DNA from 4 places in the Vibrio paucivorans genome. Region 2 is predicted to be linked to each of the others. Evidence: predicted binding sites of a transcription regulator. Region 2 holds the regulator's gene; each other region holds the start of a gene.
The links. Region 2 encodes PurR, which represses purine synthesis genes. Its sites were predicted from a motif close to TNANGNAAACGTTTNCNTNA; they were not measured.
Positions count from the first base shown of each region.

Region 1 (4,216 bases), 890 kb from region 2:
AGCAGGGAATAGCTGAGTTATTGATATCGGATTGGCATACCGAAAGAGGGCAACACTGGGGGATTTTTTCATCTCATAGCCAATGTTCAGCTTTAATTGTTCGTATGCTCAGTGGAGAGTTACAACCAACCTCCGGGGATATTTCTGGGTTACCTGAACGCATCGCATGCGTCTCTTTAGAGTTACAACAAAGCTTGCTTGAAGAGCAATTGGCGAAAGATGAAACCGACTTTCAAGATAGCATCGACTACGGTTCGACCGTCGAACAACTGATTTTGGAGATGGGGTGTACCGAATCTGAACTTAATGACGTCATCGAAAAGACAGATCTCAATACCTTACGTCAGCGTCACTTTAAGCAGCTATCGACAGGCGAAACAAGGCGAGTCATGTTAGCGCGAGCATTAGTGACTAAGCCGCAATTGCTGATACTTGATGAACCCTATGCAGGTTTGGACGTTGCCTATAGAGCCGCTCTGAGCGAGTTACTTAATCTCTGCGCTCAGCAAATGCAATTGTTGGTCATTACTTCACGCGAAGATGAGTTGCCTTCATGCATCAATCACGTAGCCTTGTTTGATCACCGCTCTCTCACGCAACAGATGACTCTTGAAGAGTGGCATAACCACCCGATAAAACAGCATATTCAGAAGCTGTCTCAGCAAAAAGGTGGCAGTGTCTTTGAGCTATTAGAGTCTTATCATCAGCAGCAAGATGTTCCGAACCCACTCATTGATATGCGTAACGTAAAAGTGGAATACCTCGATGGTTTGATATTTAAAGATCTAACCTGGCAAGTATTACAAGGCCAGCATTGGCAAGTTAGAGGCCCTAATGGTTGCGGTAAAAGTACGTTACTGGGCTTAATTATGGGTGACCATCCGCAGTGTTACTGTAATGACATTACAGTGTTGGGGATGAAACGTGGCAGTGGCGAAAGTATATGGGATGTGAAACGTCAGATAGGTATCGTATCTTCCGCCTTACACCTGCAATATCGAGTAGGCTGCAGCGCACTCGATGTTTTACTGTCGGGATTTTTTGATTCGATTGGATTGTATGAACAACCGAGTAAAAAACAGATCCAACAAGCTCAGCACTGGTTAGATGCGTTAGAGATGCGATCGTTAGAAAGGGAAAGCTTCCGCGCTTTGGATTATGGGCAGCAGCGCTTATTGCTCATCGGCCGTGCTTTGATTAAACAGCCAGCATTGTTGATTCTAGATGAGCCTTATCAGGGCTTGGACTTTATCAATCGAAAGTTGGTCCACTGTGCATTGAACCGTATTGCACAAGCGAATCTAAGCCAGCTACTCTATGTTACTCACTATCAAGAAGATGCCTTGGGAGCGATAGATAACTTCGTTGATTTCGTTCCAGACACAGAAGGGCACCGCATTGAAATAAGCGCTCGCTAACAAACAAAAAGGCTTCATACGAAGCCTTTTTTAATCTCTATGAGTGACTTAAAGGATGTGGTTACGCTCTTCTGGATCCTTGCGCTCTAGGTAGTGAATCGACTTAATACGGCGAATGGTACGGCAACGTCCACGGATCAGTAGCGTTTCGGTAGTGGCAATGTTTCCTTGGCGAGTGATGCCTTCCAGTAGGTCGCCTTTGGTGATTCCTGTTGCTGAGAATACCACGTTGTCGCTGCGAGCCATGTCTTCCATTTTTAGCACGATACCAGCCGTTACGCCCATTTCTTCACAACGCTTAAGCTCTGCAGCGCCGTAGATACGGTTTTCTTCGCTGTCGCCTTTGACTTCATGACGAGGAAGTAAGCGGCCGTGCATATCGCCATCGAGTGCGCGGATAACGGCAGCTGAGACTACGCCTTCAGGTGCACCGCCAATGCAGTACATAACGTCTACTTCGCTGTCTGGCATACAGGTTAGAATTGACGCTGCTACGTCACCATCTGGCACAGCAAAGACTCGAACGCCCATTGCTTGCATTTCAGCGATGACTTCATCATGGCGAGGCTTGGCTAAAGTAGTCACCACTAGAGTGTCGAGTGACTTACCGAGTGCTTTCGCGATGTTTTCTAAGTTCTCTTTGAGTGGCTTGTTTAAGTCGATGCAGCCTTTTGCTCCTGGGCCAACAACCAGCTTCTCCATGTACATATCCGGTGCTTTTAGAAAGCTACCTTTCTCACCAGCAGCAAGCACTGCAAGTGCGTTTGATTGCCCCATAGCAGTCATTCGAGTGCCTTCGATTGGATCGACAGCAATATCGACGGCATCGCCACCAACGCCTACTGATTCACCGATGTATAGCATAGGTGCGTCATCGATCTCACCTTCACCAATTACGATCTCGCCATCAATTTCAGTTTTGTTTAACAAGCTACGCATTACTTCGACTGCAGCATTGTCCGCGGCGTTCTTATCGCCTCGTCCTAGCCATTTGTAGCCTGCTAATGCAGCGCCTTCTGTAACACGTGAAAATGCCATTGCTAAATCGCGTTTCATGGTGACTCCAATCTAAAAAAGGGAAGGGGAATTTTTCGGCGCGATTTTATCACATCGAAAAGGAAACGTTTGCCTTTTCGTTTAATCGAGATCAATCTCAATCAAATTAGCCATGAATTCGACAGTGAGGCTTTGCTAAGTCAAGTGTTTGTCAATATACGGCGTTTTTTTAGGCAAATGACGCACATTATCGAATATAGGGCGTGTTTCTCATCGAACTGCTGAGTAGAATGGAGGCAAGGGTCCAACTCAACCGAACAACATGAAAGGTAGGCTAAGATGTCTTTTGAAGTACTAGAACAGCTAGAAGCAAAAATTCAAACCGCAGTAGATACAATTGCACTTCTACAAATGGAAGTGGAAGAGCTAAAAGAAGAGAAAGAGCAACTAGCGAGTGAAGCGAACGAGCTTAAAGCAAACCGTGAAGAGCTAGAGCAAAAAGCGCAACAAATGCAGCAAGAACATGCGGCTTGGCAAGAGCGCATCCGTAACCTACTGGGTAAAATGGACGAAGTTGAATAAGAAAACTTTCGTACCACTTCATTGTAAAAACAATGAACGCCAGACACAAAAAAGCCAACATTATGTTGGCTTTTTTGTGTCTGGGATTTGAGATAGAGTGCTTACGCTTGTGGGCGAACACCTAGGGTGTGGCATAAAGCGTAAGTCATTTCTGCGCGGTTAAGTGTATAGAAGTGGAAGTCTTTCACTCCTTCACGGCTTAGAATACGCACCATGTCGATTGCTTGGCTCGCCCCAACGAGTTGACGAGTTGTCGGGTCGTCATCTAGGCCCTCAAACTGTTTTGCCATCCAACCCGGCACTTTTACATTGTTTTGTGCGGCAAAGCGAGAAGCTTGCTTGAAGTTTGAAACCGGTAGAATCCCTGGAACAATCTCAACGTCGATTCCCGCAGCAACACAGCGGTCACGGAAGCGAAGGTAGCTTTCTACGTCAAAGAAGAACTGAGTGATGGCACGGTTAGCACCAGCATCCACTTTACGCTTCAGGTTAAGCAGATCGGATTGTGCGCTTTTTGCTTCAGGGTGTACTTCTGGAAATGCGGCTACCGATATATCAAAGTCATGACGAGCTTTGAGTAGCTTAACAAGATCAGAAGCGTACATCTCTGGAGCACCGCCACCCGGTGGAATATCACCACGTAGCGCTACAATATTTTTAATGCCGTTGTTCCAGTAATCGTCTGCGATTTGAATCAGTTCTTCACGAGAAGCATCAATACACGTTAAGTGCGGTGCAGCAACGAGACCTGTTTGGTCTTTAATTTCTTTAATAATGGAGTGAGTACGATCGCGCTCACCGGAGTTCGCACCATAGGTGACAGACACAAATTTTGGCTGAAGCGTTTTTAAACGATGAACGGAGTTCCATAGTGTTTCTTCCATCTTTTCGCTGCTTGGCGGAAAGAACTCGAACGAAACATTGATGTTGTCAGAAAGCTCTGCAACGTTCTGGTTTAAAGCGTCGATATGACCTGCGTGTGTGTAACCCATCTTACTCTCCCTGTGGCAATCTCAACCACAAACAAATATCTCAAATCCTTAAATTGACGTTTAGACGTCTATATGTCCACAGGATGTATTGAATACGATTTAATGTCAACAGTGTGACTATGAATTTTCTTCATGTTTAAGATGAGGAAGTTTCAATATAGCAAGGTGAGTAAAATGAAGATATATATAGAAGAAGTGAGGCTGGCGATAAGCCAGCCTCAGTGCCAA
Region 1 is NZ_CM133230.1:200,450-204,665, forward strand. It holds gene ACXABW_RS00940 (ATP-binding cassette domain-containing protein) at 1-1,418, shown strand, start outside; gene glpX (class II fructose-bisphosphatase) at 1,467-2,474, opposite strand; gene zapB (cell division protein ZapB) at 2,754-2,996, shown strand; gene metF (methylenetetrahydrofolate reductase) at 3,098-3,988, opposite strand.
Region 1: glpX (class II fructose-bisphosphatase) is a predicted target of PurR. The motif match lies at 2,532-2,551, and genes of this name have one in related genera.

Region 2 (4,216 bases):
TACGTAACTCTCTTGTCAGCATCAATCCATCACCACCCGGCAAATTGATGTCCAACATCACTAAGTCGACAGAGTTTTCTTCCAACGCTTCTCGCATTTGCACGCCATCTTCGGCTTCACTAACGGTGTAACCTTCATTTTGAAAGTATCCCACTAGCTTGCTGCGAGTAACAGCATCATCTTCTACAACTAATACGTGATAGCTCATCTAGACCACTTAATCTTGATTTCAGGTTAACTTTAACAACACTATTCTATTCATAATCAGTAACAATTCTAGAAAATGCTACTTCAAAAGTAAGAAAGGTGATTTTTTATTGATTCAAAACAACCTTAGACTCGCTATTCATATCTCACTATATCTCTCTATTTTTATTCACACATGTAGTTACCGCTATTCATCTTTATTAGTTAAACTAAAGACATACCTCGAATTGGAGCTAAAACAATGCAAGAAACAAAAGCATTTAACGAAAAAAGAGCTGAAATATACTGGTGGCTATCTAGCTTATTTGCTAAAGAACTGACCGAAACGGATATTGAACAGTATCAAACCCCAGAAATTCGCTCTTTCCTCGCAGGGCTTGGTGAAAATGAAACTCTAAAACCGTCTATCGACAAGATGACTGACGCGCTCAACCGTCTAAATGACCGTGAAGACGCACAGTTAGAGCTCTCTGCAGATTTCTGCGACCTATTTTTGAAATCAGACAAAGAATCCGCTTTGCCTTATGCGTCTATGTACATCGGTAAATCGGGTCTATTGAATGACGAGCCCGCCAAAGAAATGGCGTCATTAATGGCTGAACATAGTATTGCTGTCAGCGCTTCACTTAACGAGCCAGCAGATCACATTGCGATCGAATTAGACTTCCTTGGTAACTTGATTATTCGCTCTAACGAACTTGAACAAGAACAGCACCTTGATGATGCACTGCTCGAACAAGAAAAGTTCATCCGAGAAAAGATCCTTTCTTGGGTTCCACAATTTTCGACCAAGTGTCAGTCACTCGATGAATTCGGCTTCTACGCTGCGGTAGCATCTCTATTAGTGTCTTTCCTAGAGCTAGATTGCCACTACCTCGCCGGCGAGTAATTTCACCACTCCCTAGCTAGCGACAAAATCGTCAATTGTAGTGATAGATCACTGCTATTGACGGTTTTTTCATTGCTTGCGCCACGTTTGAGGTCTAGAATCGTGACCGCAAACGATTAAAAATGAAATTGACTCAGTTTCCTGGGTAGAAATACGAACCGCTGGCTAAAAGCGGTTTTTGTGTTTTTACTACTTTGATGTAACCATTAACTAGGAGCTGACAATAATGATTGCTGCGGTGAGCCAAGGGGTAAGCCAGTATATGCAGCAGTTCTCAATAGGACAGAACCTTATGGCCACAATTAAAGATGTTGCTCGCTTAGCTGGCGTATCAACTACCACTGTTTCCCATGTAATCAACAAAACTCGCTTTGTTGCTGAAGCAACCCAAGAAAAAGTGATGGAAGCAGTTAAAGAGCTTAACTACGCTCCAAGTGCCGTTGCTCGTAGCTTGAAATGTAATACGACCCGTACCATCGGCATGTTAGTAACTCAATCAACTAACCTATTCTTCTCGGAAGTAATCGATGGTGTTGAAAGCTACTGTTACCGCCAAGGCTACACGCTCATTTTGTGTAACACCGGTGGCATTTACGAAAAGCAGCGTGACTATATCCGCATGCTAGCTGAAAAGCGCGTAGATGGTATTTTGGTCATGTGTTCTGACTTAACTGAAGAGCTACTAGAAATGTTGGATCGACATGCCGATATTCCAAAAGTAATCATGGACTGGGGCCCTGAAAGCTCTCAAGCCGATAAAATTATCGATAATTCGGAAGAAGGTGGCTACTTAGCCACTAAGTACCTTATCGATCGTGGTCACACAGACATTGCTTGCCTAAGTGGCCACTTTGAGAAAGCAGCCTGCCAAGAACGTATCCAAGGATTCAAACGTGCTTTAGGTGAAGCCAATCTATCGGTTAACGAAGATTGGATCTTAGAAGGTAACTTTGAGTGTGATACCGCTGTGCTTGCCGCAGATAAAATTGCAGCAATGGACCACAAACCAACTGCCGTATTCTGTTTCAATGACACCATGGCATTTGGCTTGATGAGCCGTCTACAACAAAAAGGGATTCGAGTACCAGAAGATATGTCTGTTATTGGTTACGACAATATCGAACTTGCTGAGTACTTCTCTCCTCCGCTAACAACGGTCCACCAACCGAAACGTCGCGTGGGTAAAAATGCCTTTGAGATCTTGCTAGAGCGTATTAAAGACAAAGAACACGAAAAGCGTGTCTTTGAAATGCATCCAGAGATTGTTGAGCGTAGTACCGTAAAAGACCTGACTAAATAGTTAGCAAGATTAATAACCTATGTGCTTTACGTGGTAGTTCAGAGATACGCAAGGCGCATAGCTTAGTCTTATTTATGGAACACATATCACATTTACAACATCCAAATGTGATACTTATTCAGATTTTTAATTACTCTTGAATTAGAAGTCACGCACAGGGCAAACCATTCGAAAGTTTGGGACGCAAAGCTTCCGGCCTACGGCATTTACTTGCTATGGTAGCGGGGTTGCCGATGGCAAACTATGCATACACAACTTTACTCCTTACTGACACAGTTTCTGCATTTTTTTGCTAACCTCTCGGACCTGATTTGGTGGCGTATTCACATACACCGAGAATATACAGCATGGACAAACCAGTACTAAAAGACTCAATGCGGCTGTTTGAACAACTAGGCCGTGTAAAATCCCGTTCAATGTTTGGCGGTTTCGGCATCTTTGTTGACGAGACAATGTTCGCTCTTGTTGTAAATGATAAGTTGCACATCCGAGCAGACGATTCAGCCGCAAAAAAATACAAAGGACAAGGCTACGAGCCTTATGTATATAAGAAACGTGGATTCCCTGTCGTTACAAAATACTTCGCATTGCCAGACGATTGGCAGGCAAACCCAAAAGCTACGCTCGATGAGGCCATTGCAGCTCTTAAAGCAGCAAAGGTTGAAAAAGAGTCTCAAGCTCAGTCGAAACCGAATCGACTAAAAGATCTTCCAAACCTAAGACTAGCGACCGAAAGGATGCTCAAGAAGGCAGGAATCGAGTCTGTTGAGCAATTGGAAGAAGCTGGCGCGGTAGAAGCATTTAAAGCCATTAAGCAGTCCCATACTTCGGATGTTGGTTTAGAGCTTCTATGGGCACTTGAAGGGGCAATTAAGGGGACTCATTGGTCAGTCATTCCACAATCGCGTCGTGAAGAGTTGGCTAATCGACTCAGCTAACCCAAGAAAAGTTCATAGAACCGGCACTCTGTGCCGGTTTTTTTGTATCTGCTGAAATTTTCTTTCCACTTAACCTGTCTTAATTCAAACAGTTTCTTGATACTAGGCGAGAATTCGCCACCAATCTCTCTGCAAGTACTTTATCTACTTTTATACTAAGAAGACATAGCAGGTAGAGCGGCCAACGTATCTTTAGGTCGGAGAATAAAAAATGAACAAAAAGCTAGTATTTGGCGTGGTATTCGTCGCACTGATTATTATTTTGGCCATGAATTTTGGTCAATACTTCACGCTTGAAAACGCTAAAGCACAGCAAGAAGCTTTAGGTAGCTTTATTGAGCAAAACTTCCTCATTGCAGCGATCAGCTACTTTCTGGCTTACGTCGCCATCACCGCTTTTTCAATTCCAGGAGCTGCTGTCGTCACACTGCTAGGCGCTGCATTATTCGGTTTTTGGACCAGTCTACTGCTGGTTTCATTTGCCAGTTCTATTGGTGCTACCCTCGCGTTTTTAAGCTCACGTTACCTATTGCGTGACTGGGTACAAAATAAGTTTGGCGAGAAGCTGCAAGTCATCAACAATGGTGTAGAGAAAGACGGCGCATTTTATCTATTTTCGTTAAGGCTTATTCCCGTATTCCCTTTCTTTTTGATTAACCTTTTAATGGGCTTAAGCCCAATTCGTACTAGCCGCTTCTACTTGGTTAGTCAGCTAGGTATGCTACCCGGCACAGCAGTTTATCTAAATGCTGGTACTCAACTAGCCCAAATTGACAGCCTATCAGGTATTGTTTCGCCAACAGTGTTGATCTCTTTTGCCCTACTCGGTGTTTTCCCTATTATCGCAAAATGGATCATGGCCAGAATCAAAGTGTCCCCTAA
Region 2 is NZ_CM133230.1:1,088,275-1,092,490, reverse strand. It holds gene torR (two-component system response regulator TorR) at 1-208, opposite strand, end outside; gene torD (molecular chaperone TorD) at 449-1,096, shown strand; gene purR (HTH-type transcriptional repressor PurR) at 1,389-2,396, shown strand; cyclic di-GMP riboswitch class I at 2,545-2,631, shown strand; gene ACXABW_RS05195 (TfoX/Sxy family DNA transformation protein) at 2,744-3,334, shown strand; gene ACXABW_RS05190 (TVP38/TMEM64 family protein) at 3,546-4,216, shown strand, end outside.

Region 3 (4,216 bases), 1.0 Mb from region 2:
TCACATAGAATCGCTGGATCAGGCTCCCGAGAAAGAACAACCTAAGCATGCTTGTCCTGAGTGCCATAAAGGGCATTTGGTCGAGAGAAAAACGCGCTTTGGCAAATTATTTTATGCGTGTGATAACTATCCGAAGTGTAAGTTTGCCGTGAACCAGCCTCCTATTGAAGGCCTGTGTGAGAAGTGTGGCTTTGGCCTACTTATTGAGAAGAAACTCGCCAGTGGCACTAAGTATCAATGTGCAGATCGAAAGTGTCATCACACTCAAAGTGCTCTGGAAAAATAACATGGGTATATAAAGAAAAGGCGCCATGGGCGCCTTTTTCGATTGGTGTTTAGTTTTGCCTTGGGTACTAGCAATGCTTCTGAGCAAACTCATGTACAGCAGGGAAGGCTTCTTTATCCAAGATATCAGCCAGTGCGCAAAGCTTACGTTGCAGCTCTGCGGTGTACTCAGCAGAAACGTTGATGTGACCCATCTTACGTCCAGTACGTTTTTCTTTCCCGTACCAGTGTACATGACAGCCCTCCATCGCCAACACTTCGCTTGGCAAAGTATCCTCACCGAGGATGTTGATCATAGAGGTAGTACGAATCAGTTGAGTGCTACCAAGTGGCATGCCGCACACTGCGCGTAAATGGTTTTCAAATTGACAGGTTTCAGCACCCTGCTGCGTCCAGTGACCAGAGTTGTGGACTCGTGGCGCAATTTCGTTAACCAGTAACTGACCTTGTACGTCAAAGAACTCGAGAGCAAGTACACCTACATAATCGAGGCGATTCGCTACGGCGGTGAACATTTGTTTCGCTTGCTGTTGAAGTTCAAGGTTATCAATCGCTGTAGATAGGCTCAGTACGCCATTGGTATGAACGTTTTCAGCGAGCGGGTATACCGCGACACTGCCGTCTTTACCACGCGCACCCACCAATGACACCTCTCGGTCAAATGGGACAAACTCTTCAGCGACAATAGCTTGGGTTTCTGAAGCTTGAATGCAAGCTTCCATTTCAGGCCAAATTGCGTCGGCTTGTGCGATATCCTTGAGGCGCCACTGTCCTTTACCATCGTAGCCCCCTAATGCACTCTTGAGTACCATAGGAATACCGACAGATTCAATCGCAGCATCAAAATCGGCGCGAGTTTGAATGACGGCATACTTAGCATTCTTCACTTCTGCAGCATCAAGTAATGCCTTTTCGATACGGCGATCACCACCCGTTTTGATGGCCTCTGCACTCGGTAAGAACTTACCGCTTTGCTCACAGACTTCGAGTACATCATGGGGAATGTGCTCAAACTCAGCCGTGATAATGTCAGCTTGCTCAATCGCATTGGCTAAGCCATGGCCGATCACCGTTTGTGTCAGTGGATGAACGATATTTTCGCTACCGACATCAAACGCTGAAATTTCAATATTGAGAGGGGCACCAGCAAGAGACATCATACGAGCTAATTGGCCTGCTCCCAGTACTAAAACGTGCATGAGATTAATCCTCTGCTGGGTTTGGATTCGCTAGAATCGTTTCAGTTTGCTCGCTACGGAATGCTTCAACTTTTTCCATTACGGCGTCATCGAATGTACCGATGATTTGTGCGGCAAGCAGACCCGCATTAGCTGCACCTGCTTCGCCAATTGCAAGCGTCCCTACAGCAATACCTTTTGGCATTTGTACGATAGAATATAGAGAATCAAGGCCGCTTAGCGCGCGCGATTGAACTGGGACACCTAGAACTGGTAGTGCGGTGAAGGCTGCTGTCATTCCTGGTAGGTGAGCTGCGCCGCCAGCACCAGCGATGATCACTTTTAGACCGCGCTCTTTTGCGCTGTTGGCGTAATCAGCCAGAAGTTGAGGAGTTCGGTGTGCAGAAACAACTTTTGTTTCGTACTCTACGCCGAAACTATCTAGCATTTCAGCGGCTAGTTTCATGGTTGGCCAATCAGATTTAGAACCCATAATAATGCCGACTTTCATCTCAAACTCCTTAAAGCTACAAAAATGGATGAGCAGATAATTTGTGCGCATTATACGGGGAAAATAATTTCAAGCAAACGTTTGCGTCATTCTAAATTTCAATTGATACATTTTATAAACAAATAGCTTTAGGCACTGAAAGTGATTATTTGTACACTTATCATTTATAGAAAACATAAAAGTAACAACAGGAAGTCATAGTGGATAACTTTGAACAAGCGCTCAACGCACTCAAACAAGGCGAAGTCATCGCTTACCCAACGGAAGGTGTATTTGGTGTGGGGTGTGACCCAGATAACCCAGAGGCGATTGAAAAGCTGTTGCAGTTAAAACAGCGTCCAGTCGAAAAAGGCTTGATACTTATCGCTGCCAACTATGAACAGCTACTACCTTATATCGATGAATCACAGTTGACCGAAGAGCAGCTAAAGAAGGTGCAGGCTACTTGGCCTGGCCCTGTGACTTGGATTATGCCGACGAGCGAACGAGTTTCTGACTGGGTTTCAGGCCAATTCGACTCAATAGCTGTGCGAGTAACTGATCACCCATTGGTACAAAAAATGTGTAATGCCTTCGGAAAGCCGTTAACCTCTACCAGCGCGAATCTGACGGGGCAGCCTCCTTGTATGACAACTGCAGAGGTTGAGCAGCAATTAGGCGATAAGCTGGTGGTTATTCTTGCTGGAGAAACCGGTGGCAGAGAGAAGCCGAGTGAGATTCGCGACGCGAAAACATCAAAAATACTAAGACAGGGGTAGAGTGTCGGCTAACGACCTGTCAAAGGAATAAATATGTCAGTCATAGATAAGCAAGCAGTAAAGCAGTTCTTAATGGAGCTGCAAGATTCTATTTGTCATCAACTTGAGCAGGCGGACGGCAAAGCTCAGTTTGAAGAAGACGCTTGGCAGCGCGAGCCAGGAGAGCGCTTAGGTGGTGGTGGTCGTACTCGTGTTATGCGAAACGGTGATGTATTTGAGCAAGGTGGTGTGAACTTTTCTCATGTTAAGGGAAAACAAATGCCAGCATCGGCAACAGCACATCGCCCTGAATTAGCAGGTCGTAAGTTTGAAGCGATGGGAGTGTCGTTGGTGATGCACCCGAACAACCCTTACATTCCAACATCGCATGCCAATGTTCGTTTCTTCATTGCTGAAAAAGAAGGTGAAGCGCCGATTTGGTGGTTTGGTGGCGGCTTCGACTTAACGCCATTCTATCCATTTGAGGAAGATTGCCAGTACTGGCATAACACAGCGAAGGAAATTTGCGCGCCATTTGGCAGTGATGTGTATTCTGAGCATAAAGCCTGGTGTGATAAGTACTTCTATCTACCACATAGAGATGAAACTCGAGGTGTGGGTGGCTTGTTCTTTGATGACTTGAATCAGTGGCCATTTGATAAGTGCTTTGAGTACATGAAAGCAGTTGGCCTTGGCTATACAGACGCCTACTTACCAATCATTGAGCGTCGTAAACATACTGAATTTGGTGAGCGAGAGCGTCAGTTTCAATTGTACCGCCGCGGCCGTTACGTGGAATTTAACTTAGTTTACGACCGAGGTACTTTGTTTGGCCTACAGAGTGGGGGGCGAACGGAGTCGATATTAATGTCTATGCCTCCTCTTGCGCGCTGGGAATACGCTTACCAAGTAGAGCCAAGCTCACCAGAAGCAGAGTTATACGATCATTACCTCAAACCTAGAGAGTGGTAAGACTTTCTTCCTTATAGGGATAGTGATAGGGTCAATGGTTCGCATTGACCCTTTTTATTTCCGACAGGCAAGGATATGACTCAGCAAGTAGACCAATACGTAGTGTTCGGTAATCCCATCAAACAAAGTAAATCACCTTTTATCCACACACTATTTGCTCGTCAAACCAATCAATCGCTCACCTATAAGACTGCTTGCCCAGAAAAAGATAGCTTTAATGAAGCGGTAACTCGCTTTTTTGCGGAAGGTGGTAAAGGCTGCAACGTGACCGTACCTTTTAAGGAAGAAGCGTACCAATTTGCACATCGATTGACAGAAAGGGCTCAACTTGCAGGAGCCGTGAACACTCTGAAAAAGTTAGATGACGGTGAAATCATTGGTGATAACACAGACGGTGAAGGGTTGGTGCAAGACTTATTGCAATACCAAGTGCCATTGAAAGGTGCGCGCATTCTTTTAATTGGAGCGGGCGGCGCGGCTCGTGGAGTGATTAAACCACTACTCGATCAAGAGCCCGCGGAAATTGTCATTAC
Region 3 is NZ_CM133230.1:67,772-71,987, forward strand. It holds gene ACXABW_RS00295 (topoisomerase DNA-binding C4 zinc finger domain-containing protein) at 1-286, shown strand, start outside; gene ACXABW_RS00300 (5-(carboxyamino)imidazole ribonucleotide synthase) at 354-1,484, opposite strand; gene purE (5-(carboxyamino)imidazole ribonucleotide mutase) at 1,489-1,974, opposite strand; gene ACXABW_RS00310 (L-threonylcarbamoyladenylate synthase) at 2,175-2,732, shown strand; gene hemF (oxygen-dependent coproporphyrinogen oxidase) at 2,766-3,683, shown strand; gene aroE (shikimate dehydrogenase) at 3,759-4,216, shown strand, end outside.
Region 3: purE (5-(carboxyamino)imidazole ribonucleotide mutase) is a predicted target of PurR. The motif match lies at 2,044-2,063, and genes of this name have one in related genera.

Region 4 (4,216 bases), 320 kb from region 2:
GAGGCTTGAATTTTGAAGAGCTGAAACAATACCAAGTTGGGGATGACATTCGAACCATGGATTGGAAAGTCACTATGCGGACCGGTAAACCTCATGTCAAAGTTTTCAGTGAAGAGAAAGACCGAGCGGTGTACGTATTGGTGGATCAAAGGCAATCGATGTTATTTGGCAGCCAATATAAAATGAAGTCAGTAATAGCGGCGGAGTTGAGTGCACTGCTAGGTTGGATTTCGCTAACGGCAGGAGACCGCTTAGGTGGGGTGTCGTTTACCGATAATCAGCAGATGTTGTTTAAACCAAGTCGATCTAAGAACGATTTCTCCAGATTCTTACGTAAGCTAGTCGAGCACAACCACATGCTCAAAGTGGGGAAAAGTGCGGTGAGTTTAAGTGACTCTCTTAATCAGCCATTAAAGACGATAGCGAACTTACAAACCAAAAACACCCTAATTGTATTAATTAGTGACGGGCGTGGGTGGGATGATACGACCACCAAATACGTGAAGGCGCTGAGCCAGCAAAACGAATTGGTTGTGGCTCATGTCACCGACCAGTTGGAGTTGGATCTGCCAACTCATACTTACAGTGTGGTCAGTGATGGACAATCTCAATTTGAAGTGGACTTGTCTGAACATAAACAGCAATTTGAACAAGCGATCAAACAGCAAATTGAGGCTGTTGATGCAATACGTTCGAAATATGAAGTGCCGTTGTTCCCGATCTCTACGCTGGTGGATGTGGATTATCAGCTGAGAAAAAGCCTAGCGAGAGGTTGAGGTTCAACCAACAAAAATGCCAGTAGTTTATGTAACCACTGGCATCGCGTATCGGGTGGGGAGCTGGTGAGACTATCGGCTCTAGCCGTGGCGCACCGAGTAGCGCGTTGGTTTATGGTTCATCGCCAGGACCACGTTGAGCGCGACTGCGCCGAGCACCGACAGCAAAATTGTCATCGGTGGTACAAAGAAGAATGAAGTCATTAGAATTGCCATGTCGATAGCGAGCTGGCTTTTTCCTACTGATATACCGAACTTATCTTGAATAAACAGACACAGTACATTGAAGCCCCCTAGGCTAGAGCGATGTCTAAATAGGATCAGCATACCTAGTCCCATCAGCAGTCCGCCAGCAATGGCACAATACACTTCATTGATCTTGTCGAGTGAAATAAATAAGTACAAGTGGTCGGCAAATACCGACACCATCGCACCTGAAATCGCACTGTTAATGGCGAATCGACGGCCAAATCGCTTCCATGCGAGTAAATAGAATGGACAGTTGGCTACAAAATACAGCGTACCAAAAGAAACTGAGACCAATTGGCTCAGCAACAGTGCTAATCCAGCCGTGCCACCAGTCAACAGACTCGCAGACTGCAAGAAGAATAAGCCTTGAGCTACAAGGAAAGTCCCTGTCAGGATTGCCATCCAGTCTTCTTTACGTGTGTGTTTTTCCATCAATTTTAAAATTAACTGCTCTATAATGGCGTGCATAGTAAGGAAAAGTTGATATTTTCGGTAGCTAGAGAGGCAAATTTAAGGTAAACCTATGTAATTATCGTTTTACAGGGTGTAAAGCGTAAATTTGACAGGGGTTTGCGAGTCAATTCAACTTTGTGACTCATCATGACAAACCTTCTATGTCATTATGAAAAAACTGCATGAGAAAAATTCAAATTTTCTCTTTATGACCTAGATCAAATTATGTAGAATGCGCACCATTAGCTTGATGCAAACGTTTGCGTGACGACTTTTGCGTAGATTATAGCGGCATTAAGTGGTTTTTTTGAAACTTTCAGTACAATCTGAGTCAGGAGATACAGATGCTTAAGCGTGATATGAATATCGCTGATTACGATGCGGATCTATTCGCAGCAATCCAAGAAGAAACTCTTCGTCAGGAAGAACACATTGAACTTATCGCTTCGGAAAACTACACAAGCCCACGTGTAATGGAAGCTCAAGGTTCTCAGCTAACAAACAAATATGCTGAAGGTTACCCTGGCAAGCGTTACTACGGTGGCTGTGAGTACGTAGACAAAGTGGAAACACTGGCTATCGACCGTGCATGTGAATTGTTTGGTGCGGAATACGCGAACGTACAACCTCACTCAGGTTCTCAAGCAAACAACGCAGTATACATGGCGCTACTGAACGCAGGCGATACGGTACTTGGTATGAGCCTAGCACACGGTGGTCACCTGACTCACGGTTCTCCAGTAAACTTCTCAGGTAAGCTTTACAACATCATTCCTTACGGTATCGACGAAGCAGGCCAAATCGATTACGAAGAGATGGAAAAACTGGCTATCGAGAACAAGCCTAAGATGATCATCGGTGGTTTCTCTGCTTACTCTCAAATCTGTGATTGGAAACGCATGCGTGAAATCGCAGACAAAGTTGGTGCGTACCTATTCGTTGATATGGCACACGTTGCCGGCCTAATCGCTGCAGGTGTTTACCCTAACCCAGTACCACACGCGCACGTTGTTACAACAACAACACACAAAACGTTAGCAGGTCCACGTGGCGGTCTTATCCTTTCTAACGAAGGTGAAGAGCTGTACAAGAAGCTGAACTCAGCGGTATTCCCAGGTGGTCAAGGTGGTCCTCTAATGCACGTTATCGCAGGTAAAGCAGTAGCGTTCAAAGAAGCACTAGAGCCAGAATTCAAAGAATACCAAGCTCGCGTTGTTGCAAACGCAAAAGCAATGGTAGCGGAGTTTATCGCACGTGGTTACAACATCGTTTCAGGCTCAACAGAGAACCACCTGTTCCTAGTTGACCTAATCGATAAAGACATCACAGGAAAAGATGCAGATGCAGCACTAGGTGCAGCAAACATCACAGTAAACAAGAACTCAGTACCAAACGATCCTCGTAGCCCATTTGTTACATCAGGTATCCGTATCGGCTCTCCTTCAATCACTCGCCGTGGTTTCTCTGAAGAAGATGCGAAGAACCTAGCAGGTTGGATCTGTGACATCCTAGATAACATGGGTGATGAGTCTGTTATCGAAGCGACGAAAGCAAAAGTACTAGAGATCTGTAAGCGTCTACCAGTTTATGCTTAATTTTTCTTCGTAGTGATTTGAACTTCGTTGTCGAGCATGCTCACTTACATTCGTAAGCTCCGCGTGCTCTCCTAGAATTTCAAACAACTACTTTGAAAAATGATGATACTTGAGGCTCCTTTTTAGGGGCCCTTTTTATTGGTCGATATTATCCAGATAGTGAGCAAATTTCTGTGTCGCACATACTCAGTTGCTAGCGCAAACTCCGTGTAAGCTCCTTGAACTTTGCTCATCTACTTTGAAAAAGAGTTTTAAAGGTCCCTGTTGGGGCCTTTTTACTTTTGTGAGGAGCTGCACTGTCGAATAGGCTCACTTACATTCGTAAGCTCCGCGTGCTCTCCTAGAGCTTCAAACAACTACCTTAAAAAATGATGTAAAGCTCCTTCTTTGAGGCTTTTTTGTTAGAGCTTGAGAGGGGATAGGGCGATGATTGGAGCTTCTTCGAATACGAAAAAGGGCAGGTGTTTATCACCTGCCCTTTGTAATGAGTACGGTAAATGTTGGTTACTTAGCGATGCTCAGTAACGTGCCTGATTTACACTTAAACGAGTAGTATTTGCGGCTCTCGTTGAATTTACCCAATCCTTCACCATCACAGTAGTCGATATTGATGTCGCGCATCGTCTCGAGTGTTTTCTCGCTAGTTAGGGCGAACTTAGAACCATCGGAACATACGATGCGTACGCGGCCGTCGTCGCTTACTGAGTAAATGTCTACCTCGGTATTACACAGTTCAAAAGAAGCTTCGCGAAAATTGTCTTGCTGGGTGTTGGATGCACAACCGGCAGCAAAGGTCGCTGCAACAAGTGCCATCAGTCCGAGTTTATTCATTGTTAATTCCTTAGCTACCATTAACTAGATAGGTGAATTTGGCTTTATTTTAAGGTAAGCCTATAGAACAAAATGCATAGATTCAAGCGGATGGATAGCAAGATTCGCCTTCGTAGGAACAAAAAAGCCGATATCTCAGATATCGGCTTTTTAATTGGAATGGAAGTCTATTTAACTTCTTCACCTTTCGCCTGTAAGTCGGCGTGGTAAGAAGAACGAACAAATGGACCACAAGCAGCGTGGGTAAAACCAAGCTCGAGTGCGATTTCTTTTAGTTCATCAAACTCTGCTGGTGGAACGTAGCGTTCAACT
Region 4 is NZ_CM133230.1:769,624-773,839, forward strand. It holds gene ACXABW_RS03695 (DUF58 domain-containing protein) at 1-776, shown strand, start outside; gene ACXABW_RS03700 (YitT family protein) at 858-1,457, opposite strand; gene glyA (serine hydroxymethyltransferase) at 1,823-3,073, shown strand; gene ACXABW_RS03710 (hypothetical protein) at 3,578-3,904, opposite strand; gene lipA (lipoyl synthase) at 4,072-4,216, opposite strand, start outside.
Region 4: glyA (serine hydroxymethyltransferase) is a predicted target of PurR. The motif match lies at 1,727-1,746, and genes of this name have one in related genera.